2 regions of the Dyadobacter sp. HNCC25DJ183 genome follow, and region 1 is predicted to be linked to the other one. Evidence: riboswitches for the same ligand, from Rfam matches in the RefSeq annotation. Region 1 holds a riboswitch; the other holds the start of a gene.

Region 1 (7,406 bases):
CTGTTGGCTGTCGGCTGTCGGCTTTTTGATATTAGATTTTCTAAAAAGCTTTGGGTTTCGCCCCAGTAGATGTGCATGTAGGTGCCGAAGGTGTTGTTTTTCCGGTAGAGCTTTGTATCTGTTTCAATGCCTATTGCATTCGTAATCAGCGCATTGCCGGCGGTCAAGCTATTGTTTGTAAATCCGGAATAATGGAATTCGTGGCCGTTGAACTGCACCCCGTCCCAGTTTCCGGTGCGGTAACCCAGTACCATTTTGGAATGCAGCATACTGGTGCTGCATGGGAGCGCACCTGCCATTTCAAATGTGTCGCCCTGCGCATTCGTAAGCTGCTCGCCGAGGTACATCAGTCCGCCGCATTCGGCGAAGGCCAGACCGCCCTCGTCACAGTAAGCTTTGATACTCGCCCGCATTGATTCGTTTTCGCTCAGCTCTGCCGCATGCAACTCGGGGTAGCCGCCCGGGATATAGAGGAAATCCGTTTCGGGAAGTACGTGATCGTGAATCGGACTGAACCAGGTAATATGACCTAAACCGGCCAGTGCTTCAATATTTTGATGGTAAGTAAAAGTGAATGCCTCATCGCGGGCAATGGCAATTTTCAACCTGCTGGCTGGTTCTTTTGCTGACCCAACGGGGCTGCTTTCACCGGGGTTAATGTTACCCCTTGTCAATTCCAGCAGCCGGTCCAGGTTCACTGTCTGCTCCACCAAGTGAGCTGCACTTTCAATGATCTGCTCATAGTCTGTTTCCGCGGAAATATGCAAGCCCAGGTGTCGCGACGGGATTGCCAGTGCACTGTTTTTAGACAAATAACCAAGCGCCTCAACGCCTGCATCTGCACAGGCATCCTGCAAAAAACGGTAATGCGACTCTGTCCCGACAAAGTTGAAAATCACTCCCGCGATGGAGATATGTTGGTAAAAGTTTTTGAATCCGTACAACAAAGCCGCAGCCGAATACGCCATTGACCTGGCGTCAACTACCAAAACAACCGGGATACCCAGCAATTCTGCAATTGCCGCGCTGCTGCCGTCCATTTTCTGAGCGCCATCAAAAAGTCCCATCACACCCTCGGTCACCGATACATCGGATTGAGCCGAATACTTTGCATAAAGGGCCTGCACGTGCGCATTGGAGGACATGAATGTATCGAGGTTGATACTCTGGCTCCCCGCTGCCTCGGTGTGGTGAATGGGATCAATATAATCAGGTCCGCACTTGAAAGGCTGTACTTTCAGGTTGCGTCTGGTAAGCGCGCGCAGTAAACCCAGCGTGAGGGTCGTCTTACCCGAGTTGCTCGCCGGGGCAGAAATAAGAAAATGAGACTGGGTCATTGGTTCTGCTGCTAACGCCACTCCTATCCGGCTGTACACGCATTCGTGTCCATTCGTGCATTCGTGGCAAACAAAAATGTTGAGAGCCCTAGCTAAATCTCACAATGCAATCGGCAGAAAAAAAGAAAAGACAGGAAGAATGGATTAAGAAGAAAACCCAATGGAGAGTACAGGGCATTAACCCTGAAACGCAATATCCAGATCAGACTAGCTTCATTCCGCGAAAGCATTGTCAACAAAGAAAAGGCAGGTTTTCTGACTCGTAACGTTACAAATTTCGAACGTTACTTACAGTTGCGCGACAGCTCGTGATTCTCACACGATTCCCCTATTAATTCACTGGTTAGTAAAACCTTTCCTGTTGGAAAAAGATAGCAAAGAACTTGTTTGTGGCAAATGTAGCACGATTTTGCAGAAATCCCGGAAGGCAGCGCGGCAGAGGGACATTTTTTATCAGGCAGGAAATTTTTGCTTCACGGCATTCAAAAAGATATAGCTTTGCGGCTCATTTGGTTCACGCCGCTGGTGTGATTAAAAGGGAATCCGGTGTAAATCCGGAGCAGTACCCGCTGCTGTAAGTTCACAAAAAAGGAGCTAACAATTTGCCACTGGAAGAGGAATTTTGAATGTTGAATGAGTGAATAAACCCTTCGCTCATTCACTCATTAATCATTCACTATACTTCCGGGAAGGCGTTAGCTACTGAACGAGTCAGAAGACCTGCCATTCGAAAATATCCGTTTTGCTTTCGGGAAGAAAGGCGAGAGGATTTTGGCAGGCGGTATTTCGTCGTGCCTTCTTCCCTGTTTTCCCTGTTCCAATCCGGATAAAATCAGTCAGCCTGCGCTTGCAGGGTTAAATTTTATTCGATGATCAATTTCCTGCTTATTGACTCCCTGCTGCTCGGTGTGCAGCATTCCTTCGAACCCGACCACATGGCGGCAGTCTCAGTACTGGCTACCGATGAAAAACGCAGTCCCGGCCAGCGCTGGAAACTGATCTGGCGATCGTCGCATTGGTCTTTGGGACATTCTTTTACCCTCATCCTCTTCGCAGTGCTGGTACTGCTGCTCAAATCCACCTTTTCGCTGGAAGTCTCCGGCAAAGTTGAGCTGCTCGTCGGACCGCTGATGATCTGGCTGGGCATTGTGGCAGTGATGCGGAATTTCAGAAGCTCCTCTGCCCCGCCTGTTGTCCATTCTCAAAAGTTCAGCCGCTCTTTTTGGGTAGGTATGGTGCACGGACTGGCTGGTACAGGCGGTGCCTGCGCAGTGGCATTGACGCTCGCCGCAAGTGACGCCCGCACGGCAGTCTGGATCATCGTCATTCAAAGTCTGGGCATTATCCTGTCCATGTCCGCCTACGGCTACTTTTTCGCATTCTCAATCAGCAAATTCGTCTCCCACCGCGAAACCTTCCTGCGCCTCGTCAACTACCTGGTAGGTACATTCTCCATCATTATCGGAGCGATCACACTGGCGGGTTCGCTGTAATTGTAGTAGCTGTATTCTTTTGATTTTCTAAGTTAATTTTTTTTAAATGAGGTACTTGTATTTTCCTTTTTGGAGTGTTTGTTATGTTGCTTGTTGGCTTTTTCATGCTGTTTGTTCGCTTTGTCATGCTGAGCGGAGTCGAAGCAAAATAGCGTCACGCTCGTTCACTTCGACTCCGCTCAGTGTGACAAGGTGGGGGCGCGGTGGTGTGGAGCGGGCGTCGCGCCTCTTCACTTCGACCGCCCGGCGGCCCGGTCCGCTCAGTGTGACAAAGCTGGGAAGCGGTGTTGTGGCGAGGGCGGCGCACTTCTTCACTTTGAATGCTCTGCATTCTTCGTTTCATGTTGTCTGCCCCCTTTGTCATGCTGAGCGCAGTCGAAGCATAGGGGCGTCACGCTTCTGCACTTCGACTCCGCTCAGTGTGACAAAGGCGGGAAGCGGTGTTGTGGAGTTGGCGATGCGCTTGTCCACTTCGAGTGCATTCCACTCGCTTCGTTATGCTGTCCATTCCCTTCTTTATGCCGTCCACTCTTTTTGTCATGCTGAGCGCAGTCGAAGCATAGGGGCGTCACGCTTGTCTACTTCGCCTGAATTCCACTCGCTTTGTCATGCTGAGCGGACCGGGCCGCCGGGCGGTCGAAGCAAAATAGCGTCACGCTTCTTCACTTTGCCCGCCCGGCGGCCCGGTGCGCTCAGTGTAACTAGGCGCGAGCGCTATGGTGTGGAGTGGGCGTCACACCTGGCGTTCCTTGCTTCGCTTTTTCTTCCGCTCCTCTCTTTTGGTCAGGGTTCGGATTCTATTCGGCAGAATGTGTTGAATCCGGTGGTGGTTACTGCTACGCGGTTTGAGACGAAGGTGGAGGCTATTGCGCAGAAGATGGTTTTGATTTCGAAGAGTGATATTGAACTGACACCATCGGCGGACCTGACTGATATTGTGCGGAAAACGGCTGCTGTGGATGTGATTCAGTATCCCAATTTGTCTTCCGGTATCGGGATAAGGGGTTTCCGGCCGCAGTTCTCGGGACTAAACCAGCGGACGCTGCTTTTGATCGATGGCCGGCCTGCCGGCGCGACCAACCTTTCACAAATTAACCTCAATGGCGTTGAGCGGATTGAAGTGTTGAAAGGTCCCGCGTCTTCGCTCTATGGCTCGCAGGCAATGGGAGGGGTGATCAATGTAATTACTGCGCGTTCGAAGGGGGACCACAGGGGGTCCACATTTGCTGAATACGGCAGTTTCCAGACTGTTCAGGCCGGGCTGAATTCGGGAGGTAACCTCACCAAAAAGCTTGATTACGACCTTTCTTTCAACTATCTGGAACGTGCAAAAGATTATAAAATCGGCAAAAACAACTGGCTGCGTAATACATTTGGCTTCAATAATGCGCAGAAAAATTATGCTTCCGGCCTAAGTGAAAATGTGGATGAAAGTGTTACCGACGGACAAAGAAGACCTTTCACAAAATTACATTATTACTCCGGCAGGCTGCGGGCGGGATACCAGCTTGCCACAAACTGGCGTCTGGATGTAAGTGGGGAGAGCTTTCAGGCGAAAGATGTGGAATCGCCCGGCGAAATCTCTTCGGGAAGTTCGGAAGCCAGTACCAAGAATGTGGACCGTGCTGCCATAGACTTTTCAATTTCCGGCAAGATCGGCAACCACAGCCCGTCGCTGAAAGTGTTTACCTCCGAAGAAAATACCCGCAATTTCACCCTGAATGTATCCGGTAAGCCCGTGGTACCATTCCGCTCGGCTGAGCTACAAAATGCATGGAAAGGTTTACAGGTAAAAGATGTCTGGAAGCTGGGCAATCACGCGCTGATCCTCGGCTACGATTACCTGAATGCGGCTACCAAAAGCAGAAGATGGACAAACGACACCACCGAGCGCGGCCCCACGCAGCCGGCCTATGCGATCATTTCTTCCGCATTTTACGCGCAGGCGCTGCTTACCTTCAACAAACTGACTTTACAACCTGGAATTCGGTACGATCAGATCACATTTGATGTGCGCAAGACGGCCCTTTTACCTTCCTATAAAGCAGGCAAAACAACAAACCCATTTACCAGTCCGAGCCTGGGTGCGACTTACCAGGTGCTGCCGTTTTTCCAGATTAAAGGTGCATTAGGCCGCGCATTCGTAACTACCGACGCTTACAGTGTGGCTGGTTACAATGAGGTGCGGGATGCGAAAGGCAGGATCGCGGTGACAGCCGGGAATGCCGACCTCAAAAATGAAAGCAGCCTCAGCTGGGACCTGGGCCTGCATTACACCAAACCCAGGTCGGGCTTCTCTGCCGGTGTTACCTATTTTTCTACCAAAGTGGATAACCGGATTGCCAAGATCATTAAAACGACCAGCGAGCCGCAGGCAAATGGCGACATAATCGTGTCCCGGGCCACTTTCGTGAATGCGGCAGACGCGGAGATATCCGGACTTGAAACTGAAATTTCGTACGATCTGGGCGCATTGAATGATTTCAGATATGCATTGCGCGCTTACTGGAACGGTTCGTCAACCTTCAAAGCGCGTGAGCTGATCATTGAAACAGATGGCGCCGCTACAAACCGCGATATCCAGAATGTGGCCAGAAATACATTCAATTATGGTTTGGAATATGACAACCGGAAGTGGCTGCGTGTGCGGCTCTCGGGAAGGTCGGTGGGAACGCGGAAGGATATTGACTACAGCGACCCGGTCAATCCCGAAATCGAATACCCGCAGTATATGGTTTTCGACCTCGCCGCCTCTTTCAAGATCAATCCAATGCATTCGTTAACCATGAAAGTAGCCAATGTAACGGATGAAAATTATTACGAAAAAAGAGGCTATAACCTCCCCGGAAGAGCAGTTTCGGTACGTTACCAGATTATGTTTTAACAAACAAAAAGGCCGGGGATTGCTGCCTTACAATCTCCGGCCCAATAACATCTTTATAACAATTCTAGCGTTTGCTGAGCGATTTCCAGCTCCTCATTCGTAGGTACCACCAGAATTTTTACACCATCCCCCACCCGGCTGATCTCACGGATATTACCTGCGCGTATGTTGTTTTTTTCTTTGTCAAGATGGATATTGAGGTAGTCCATTCCCGTACATACCGCCTCACGGATCGCGGCGTCGTTCTCTCCTACCCCGGCTGTAAAAACAATGGCGTCCAGTCCATTCAAAACAGCTGCATAAGCGCCAATATACTTTTTGATCCGGTAGGCATACATATCCAGGATCAGGCTTGCAGGGCGGCTGCCCTCCTGCTCCATTCTGCGCACGTCGCGCATGTCATTCGATCCTGTAAAGCCGCGCAGGCCTGACTGCTTGTTCAGTATGTCGCTGATTTCATCGGGTGTGTACGTTCCGTTATCCATCAAATGCAGCAGCACCGAGGGATCGATATCCCCGGAACGGGTACCCATGATCAGGCCGCTTAACGGACCGAACCCCATACTTGTATCCACCGACCGGCCACTATCCACGGCGGTAATGCTGCAACCGTTACCCAGGTGAATGCTGATAATCCTGGCATCCTGCTTCCCGAGCCACTGCATTGCTTTTTGTGTTACGTGACCGTGGCTCGTCCCGTGAAAACCATAAACACGCATTTTATCCTTTTCATAAAGCTTCTCGGGTATCGCATACCGGTACGCCACTTCCGGGATAGTCTGGTGAAATGCAGTGTCGAAAACTGCCACCTGCACCGCTTTCGGGAAAGTGGCTTCCGCTACTTCAATGCATTCCAGGCTAACGGGATTATGCAACGGCGCCAGGTCTGACAGTTCTCTGATCTTCTCTTTGATGTCGGCCGTAATGCGTGTGGCTTTTGAGAAATAATCCCCTCCATGTACCACGCGGTGCCCTACCGCCGCAATCTCGTCCGTGTTTTGGATCAAACCGTCTGCCGGATCAGAAAGGAGCCGCAGTACTTTGTTTAAACCAACCGCGTGATCAGCGATATGTTCCTCGCTTTCCAGCACCTTTTCGATGCCGCCAAAGAGCGTTTTGTGTTTGATAAATGCATTTTTCGCACCTATCTTCTCAATGATACCTGTGCAAAGAGGCGCCTCAGAGGGCATTCTGAAGAATTGGTATTTGAGCGAGCTGCTGCCCGCATTGATGACAAGTATGTTCATAGGCTTGTTTTAAACAGGCTGCAAGCCTTCCTGGCACTGAATCGCCGTGATCACTACTGTGTTAAAAATATCATCTACCGTACACCCGCGGCTCAAATCATTGACCGGCTTGTTCAGCCCCTGCAGCATCGGACCAATTGCCAATGCGCCTGTCTCCCGCTGCACCGCCTTGTAGGTATTGTTTCCGGTATTCAAATCCGGGAAAATCAGCACGCTGGCTTTTCCGGCCACTTCCGATTCAGACAGCTTTTGCTTTCCGACGATCGGGTCTACGGCAGCATCGTACTGAATGGGGCCTTCCACTTTCAGGTCGGGCCTTTTTTGTTTTACAATGCGGGTCGCTTCCCTTACTTTCTCCACATCCTCCCCTTCCCCCGAAGAACCCGACGAATAGGACAACATCGCAATGCGGGGCTCGATGCCGAACCTTGCGCTGCTTTCAGCT
Region 2 (7,406 bases), on a different contig from region 1:
AATTAATCTGGGATGATTTCTGTGCGCAGTATCTTGAAATGATCAAGCCGGGTTTCGAACAGCCGATCGACGCGGAGATATATAATGCAACCCTTGAATTCTTCGATCGTTTAATGCGAATCCTGCATCCATTTATGCCTTTTATTTCGGAAGAAATCTGGCAGAATATCATTGAGCGGGCACAGAACGATTCTATTTGCATTGCTCCTTATCCGCAGGCAAAAGAAAGTGATCAGGCGCTGCTAACGGATTTTGAGATACTTTTCGAGCTGGTATCGTCTGTGCGTAATATCAGGAATACGAAAGGAATCAGTCCTAAGATTGAGCTCCCATTGTCAATCCGTACCGACGCCGCAGAACGCTATAACCGTCTGGAAAGTCTTATCCGGAAGCTCGCCAATGTAGAGGCGATCAACTATGTGACCGGCGAAGGCGAGGGAACTTCATTCAGGGTAAAATCAGATGAATTCTTTGTAAATCTGGCAGACGAGGTGGATCCCGAATCAGAACGGGAAAATCTGCTGAAAGAACTGGAATACACGCAGGGATTTCTTGATGCTGTATTAAAGAAGCTTTCCAATGAGCGTTTTGTCCAGAATGCAAAAGGAGATATTGTCGAAAAAGAGCGGCAAAAACAGGCTGATGCAGAAGCAAAAATTGAAACTTTAAAAGAAGCGCTGGCCAGGTTAGGTTAAGGCTTGATAAACTCAGGGGAGCACGGTGTGAAAGCACCGTGCTTTTTTTGTTGGCCTGACTAGTAAGTGGCTTAAAGGTCACTACTGTATTAGTTTTCGTAACTTTGCAGAATGCAGACTACGCAAAACAAATTTGAGCAGTTCAAGCTCAACCGCCAATTACTGAATGCAATTGAAGAAGCGGGCTACACAGAACCGACGCCCATTCAGGAGCAGGCGATCCCGCTTGCATTGGCAGGACAGGATATTTTAGGCATTGCACAAACGGGCACCGGCAAAACGGCCGCCTATACCTTGCCCCTTATAATGCGCATCAAGTTTGCGCAGGGTGAACATCCGCGTGCATTGATTATGGCCCCGACGCGGGAACTTGCCATGCAGATCTCTGAGGCAATTCATGCATTATCGAAGTATACAGATATCCGCACCGTAGTTTTATACGGGGGAGTTGGTCCCAAAACGCAGATTGAGAATTTGCGAAAAGGGGTTGATATCATCGTTGCGACGCCCGGCCGGTTCATGGACCTGTATTTCCAGGAAGAGATTGTAGTGAAGCACCTCAATGTAATGGTACTTGATGAAGCAGATAAAATGATGGATATGGGCTTTATGCCGCAGATCAGAAAGCTGCTGGAAATCATCCCGACGAAGCGTCAGAATATGCTTTTCTCAGCGACCTTTTCCGAGAAAGTGGAGCGGCTATCCCATGAATTCCTTGAATTTCCAACACGTATAGAAGTTACACCACAGGCGACTACGGCGGAAATGGTGTCGCAGACTTTGTATGAAGTGCCTAATTTCCGCACAAAAATCAACCTGCTTTCCTATTTCCTGAAAACCAGGGAGGATTTCAACCGCGTACTTGTATTTACCAGAAGCCGTGAAGTGGCAGGTTTGGTACACGATAACCTGCTCAACCGGGTTGTAAAGGAAAATGAACTGAAAGTAATCCACGCCAACAAAGGCCAGAATACACGGATCAATGCAATGGAAGCATTTCGCGCCGGCTCTGTGCGCGTCATGGTAGCTACGGACGTGGTAGCGCGCGGGATTGATATTACCGAAGTGAGCCACGTGATCAATTTCGATGTTCCGCTGATTTATGAGGATTATGTGCACCGGATCGGCAGAACCGGGCGCGCGAATAAGATAGGGGAAGCGATTACTTTTATGACAATGGCCGACGAATATCACATTCGCAAGATCGAACAGATTATACGAATGGAGATTCCCAGAGCAGAATTGCCAGAGGATCTGGAAATTGCGCCGACGCCCATTCCGGAGCGACAGGATATGCTCCGCGAAATCGATAATCAGAAGCGTAGAGAAGATCCTACCTTCCTTGGCGCCTTCCACGAGAAGAAAAAAGTTTTCCACAGCAAGCCCAGAGATTTGTCAAAAAACGGGCAAAAACGCAAAGGTTCTACGGGAAGAAGTAAACGTAAATAATGCAATACATTCCCGATAAAACCGTTTAACTTGGACAATAGAAAACCTGTTTCTCTATTTAGTTTCATATGAAAGAATCTGTTTTTGTTTGGCTTGCGGTGCTTATACCTGTCTTCGGCCTTGCGCAAAACACGCATCTTGCAAGCGCCGGCGCTGCCAGCTCGGGTACGAACACGGCACAGAAAAAACCTCTTGAATTAAAAGAAAGACGTATTCTTCCACTGTTTGGCGAGGTAAGTAAAACTTCCGAGCAGATCGACGAAGAAATTAAATTCCTGAGTGAATGCGACAAGTCCTTTTCGAGCCGCACTGAGGCAAGCAGCTTTTTCGCTGCGCGTGCGTGGGAGTATTTGCAGGAGGGTTCACTGGATACTGCCTGCTACCGTTTCAATCTTGCGCAGCTTCTGAATGACAAGAACGTGGAGGCTTACTGGGGCTTGGGAGTAGTGTCTTACCAGCGCGAAAACTGGGTGGATGCGAAACGGATGTTGAGTAAGGGAGTGAGCTTGCAGGGCGACAATGTGCCTTTGCTGGTGGATCTTTCTACCGTTGATCTTAAACTTTATGCAATTACCAGCCGGAAAGAAGAGCTGGATGAAGCTGCCGAGCTTTTGAAACATGCCACTGCGGTGGATTCAACTTACGCGCTTGGTCAGTATAATTTGTCTCTTTTGCATTATAACCTTAATGAGCTCGATAAGTCCTGGGAGCATTTACATAAAGGCAGAGTGCTGGATTTATCACAAATGAATTTCGAATTTGTGGAACTACTGAAAGCCAAAATGCCAGATCCGCAGGGGTTCTTCAAATAGTTATCAAGATATATGATGCAAAAAAGCGCCCCTGAATGTTCAGAGGCGCTTTTTTTGTTGTTATATGAAATGAGCTTACTGGAAGAAAAATCCTGTTGGGGCAACATTTACTTTCACAGAATCAACTACCGAGCCGTCGGCGCGGTAGCGGATCGCGTAACCTGCCTGCGCGTACGATGGTGTTACACCTGCATAGATTAAACCTTGCGCAGGGTCCACTGCAAGTCCGGTGAACATTCTTCTGATGAGCGGAGTCGCAAGGCTGATCTGCGTATCATTGATCCCAAATTTGTAGGTTTCTCCGTGTGAAACGAAGTTGGCGTCAAAGTAGGACAATGTGAAAACAATGGATTTCAGATCATTGGTCAATGCAAAATTGCCTGCTATTTTGTTTGCATCAGTTCCTATCGGCAAAGTTGTCTCCACCGCGTAGGAAGTCGGATCAATTTTCATTGCTTTGATACCGGCACCTACCCAAAGCTTGCCGTTTGCATCCAAACCGATCGGTGTCGGTGTAGCGTCCAGGGCAATTGTTTTGGTGACCGTTTCTGCATTGGTATCAATAACATACAAAGTTTTGCCTTCGCCATAGGAAACTGTTCCCACGAACAGTTTACCTGTTGTAAATACCAGATTTTCCGGTCCGCCGGCAATCGGGATTTTCTTTGTTACTTTTCTTGTAGCAATGTCAACCACAGCAATATAACCGGAGCTATAATCGCTTGTGTAAGATCCCCAGCAGGATACATAGGCGCGATTTCCTGCAACCACAACTTCCCTCGGGTTCTCAATATCCGGCGCGCCGATAGTGCCTTGTTTTTGAAAAGTATAGGCATTAACGAATTCAATCTTGTCCATTCCTGCATTGGAATTGTCAACCAGAATCACACCGTACTCACCCGTAGCTGCGTAACCTTGTACACCGCCGGTCAGCGCGGAGCCATTTACTTTGGAGAAAATATCGGCTTCGGCAGTGGTATTTTCGCGTTTCAAAAATGAAATAGCGCCATTATTCTGACTGAAGTTACCTTCGTTCACCACGAAAACGCCTTTCGCAAAATCCCCCTTCGGCTCGGGATCACTTTGATTACATGACGATACTGCTGCTGAGAATGCGATGAAGTAAAGTACTCTTGATAATCGTTGTTTCATCTTAATTGGATTTATATATAACTGTATTGCAAATTTAAAACTCGTCTTGTCGTACCCGCGCCTGTTTTGTTTTTGAATCAAATGCCGCAATGAGGTTGATCGCGAAGCTTCTGCCAGGCAATGCATTGTTTTGTACGCTCAGGTAAAACGTATTTGTTACATTGTTGATCTGCCCCTGCACCCGCAAATATACTTTCCCAAATGAAACGGAAGTTTCCGCCAGCAGATGCAACAGCGCGTACTCTTTCAAAAAAGTGGAATTGTCGAAAGTAGTGTACCGTTTGCCCGCAAATTGCAATTGGCCTGTCAGCTTTGTGTTGCGGTACTGTGCAAATGTACTCAGCCCGGCAGTATGAAGCGGCACGAAACGTAGCTGCTTTCCAATCACATCAACAGAGTATGCGTCGTAAGCTCTTTCCTGAATGCTTTTATTATAAGCATAAGTAATGTTCGTTCCAAGTTGCGTTACATCTATACTCCCGCGCCAGCCTGCCTGTATTTCCACGCCGCGGGCAAGTACCTGTTGTAAGTTTTCGATGCGATAATTTTTTACAGGATTCCAGTAAGTCCAGTCTTTGATCCGGTTGTGATAAGCTGTTACCGAAACATCCAGCTGGCTCTTGGGAGAAATAACGAAGGCCTGTTCTATGCCGGCTTCCTTGTTCCAGCCATTCTCAGGCCTGATATTCGGGTCACCCAGTACTTTCCAGTAACGTTCATTCAAGGTAGGTACACGGTAGCTTCTGGCAACCGAGCTTTTTATTTTCAGCTTGTATCCGGGCAGTTCAATCAACTGGTATTCAGCGCCCAGTGAGGGGGTAAAAGGCGGGTTGTACCCTGTTACCAGCGCCTGGCGGAGATTCACGGACACGACCAGCGGTGCATTGACCTGCCAGCGGGTGAGAAGAAAGAAGTCGCCGCGGTTTTCTGTGATAACCGGCGTTTCGTAGCCAGGTACCCTGGTCCGGTAATGCGTCCATTCGGCTCCCGCCTTAATGGATATGTTGCTTCTGTTTTGATTCAGGATAAAGTCGAAATCCTTTTCAATGCGGTTGGAAAATTTATCAGTTACAGCATGGTCGAGCTGGCGATAATTGCCTTTCGCATAATCGATGATATCCCGCACCCAGGCGGCACGTGCTGTGAAATCCCCGACACTGTATCTAAGCATTCCCCGGTAAGCTTTGGTTAATGTAAGCTCGCGACCAGCAGTGTCGGCTGGTGAGGTGGTCAGTTTGTTGCTGGTAATCCAGGCATGCGCAGAGATTTCCTGATTGTTTTTGCCACTAATAAAAATATCCTGAACCAGACCGCGCTGGAATGCTTCGGAAGGCAGCAATGCATATTCCCTCCGTTGTCGATAGGGAAATTGGTTGTTCATCCGATTGTCGTAAAGACTCGTTTTTCCCGAAATCCGCCAGTTGTTCCGTAGCGCGGACCCATAGCGGGCAGCAACCTGGGTCTGGTGATTGTGAAAGCTTTCGACCTGCTGTCCCAGTAAAACTTTAAACCCATTCTCTCCCGCAGCACTGTTCAGTAAAATGCTGCCGCCTACTGCATCGGTTCCTACAATGCTCGCAGCTGAACCATATTGAATGGAAAGCGCATCGAAGCCAGCGACAGGTATGGTCGAAAAATCGGTTTGGCCCAATGTGGGAGAGTTGATATTCAGTCCATTCCAGAGTACAGCCGTGTGATTGGCAGAGGTTCCGCGGAAGAAAGCAGTGGTAAGTTGTCCCGGTCCATATTTGTTAAAAGAAACCGGTGTTTGAATTGCCAGCAGATCACTGATATTCTGAAATTGAAAGGCGAGCAGGCTGGCTGAATCAATCCGCTGCACTTTCAATCCGCTCATGAACTTTTCGGGCACAAAACCCTTGATATTAACCGGCTGCAAGGCAATGGAATCCGTTTGGGCGTGGGTTATAGCCGGAAGAAAAGTCCCTGCCGCAATAACCGCCGTAATCAAAATCCGCTTCACAAAAATCACCTGGGTATTCTCTGGATAGTAACAGGCCCGCTGCTTTTCCTCCGAAAGCGTTGTAGCACGAATGATCTGGCAGGTCTCCTGGCTCGCCTTTTGACCCGGTGCCTTCCCGTTTTTCAACAGTGGCTTCGAAGATCGGGTCAATGGAACAGACTTACAGTTGCGGGGACAGCTTCCGGTTTTAACGGAATTCCCTATTAAGCCACGAAAAGCAATATGGAAATTGCTGCGGGCACCAAACAGTCGCAAAGGTAGCTAATTGCATTCGTTTTACGACCGAATGAGCAATCGCTTATCTTTGTCCCAAAATCTAAAAGGTGGCCCCTTCTGTAAACATTCCTGTCAACGCGTCCCGAAAAGGCATTTACCTCATGCTCGGAGCGGCATTCTTCTTTTCGCTGACTTCTGCATTATCCAAGTGGCTGGGCCGTGATTTCCATATTGTTCAGTTGGTGTTCTTCCGGAATATAGTCGGCGTGGTTTTCGTGCTCAGCAGTATCCGGCAGCGACCGCTGGTTCAGCAAGGCGGGAAGCTGGGGTTGCTGATTTTCAGGGGAGTTGTAGGTACGCTGTCGCTGTACATGCTTTTTTATGCCATTCAAACGCTCGGACTCGGGCGGGCTTCCACCTATCAGTATACTTACCCGATTTTCCTGGCACTACTTTCCTGGTTGTTGATTGGAGAAACCCTGAATGGAGGTGAGTGGGCTGCGATTTTCATTGGCTTCACAGGTATCCTGCTCGTGTTCAGGCCGGATCTATCCACTTCCCTGCGTGACAATGCGCTTGGACTGGGCAATGCACTTTTAACAGCCGTCTCCTATTTGTCTATCCGGCAGCTCGGGCTGGTTTATGATACCCGCGCCATCATTTTGTCATTTATGCTCAGCGGGATCGTAATGCCCATTATCTCCATGCTGGTAGGTACTTACTATCCTGTCGAACACCTCGATTTTCTGATCGGTACATTTAAATGGCCTGAAAATGCGTGGCAATGGCTGGGATTTCTGGCCCTCGGATTAACTGCTTTGGCAGGCCAGAAAATGCTGACACAATCTTTTACATTCGACAAAGCAGGCCGGGTGGCGGCGATTGGTTATTCCAACATTCTCTTTTCGGTCCTGATTGGGTTTTTAATGGGGGAAGCAATTCCTTCTGTCCCGATGCTGGCTGGTATGCTGCTGATTGTTGCTGGCGGCATTCTTATATCGTTTGCCAAATCCAAGGTTATAGTGAAATAAACCGGCGGTAATTCTTGTTCTTTGGCTAGAAACTAAGATCTATGAAAAACCTTGTTTTAAACAGCCTGAT

The links. Region 1 has a riboswitch for cobalamin ahead of AC1XTG_RS17885 (hypothetical protein). Riboswitches for the same ligand answer to the same signal wherever they lie in the genome.
Region 2: linked by a shared signal. The riboswitch ahead of AC1XTG_RS04570 (TonB-dependent receptor plug domain-containing protein) and the one ahead of AC1XTG_RS17885 (hypothetical protein) in region 1 are both predicted to bind cobalamin.

What each region holds. Positions count from the first base shown of each region.
Region 1 is NZ_JBXHAP010000007.1:12,694-20,099, forward strand. It holds gene AC1XTG_RS17880 (cobyrinic acid a,c-diamide synthase CobB) at 1-1,337, opposite strand, end outside; cobalamin riboswitch at 1,566-1,709, opposite strand; cobalamin riboswitch at 1,831-2,079, shown strand; gene AC1XTG_RS17885 (hypothetical protein) at 2,207-2,830, shown strand; gene AC1XTG_RS17890 (TonB-dependent receptor plug domain-containing protein) at 3,015-5,714, shown strand; gene AC1XTG_RS17895 (acetate/propionate family kinase) at 5,768-6,961, opposite strand; gene pta (phosphate acetyltransferase) at 6,971-7,406, opposite strand, start outside.
Region 2 is NZ_JBXHAP010000002.1:126,847-134,252, forward strand. It holds gene AC1XTG_RS04550 (valine--tRNA ligase) at 1-695, shown strand, start outside; gene AC1XTG_RS04555 (DEAD/DEAH box helicase) at 807-2,144, shown strand; gene AC1XTG_RS04560 (tetratricopeptide repeat protein) at 2,213-2,956, shown strand; gene AC1XTG_RS04565 (YncE family protein) at 3,032-4,108, opposite strand; gene AC1XTG_RS04570 (TonB-dependent receptor plug domain-containing protein) at 4,143-6,089, opposite strand; cobalamin riboswitch at 6,149-6,350, opposite strand; gene AC1XTG_RS04575 (DMT family transporter) at 6,413-7,336, shown strand; gene AC1XTG_RS04580 (thioredoxin family protein) at 7,378-7,406, shown strand, end outside.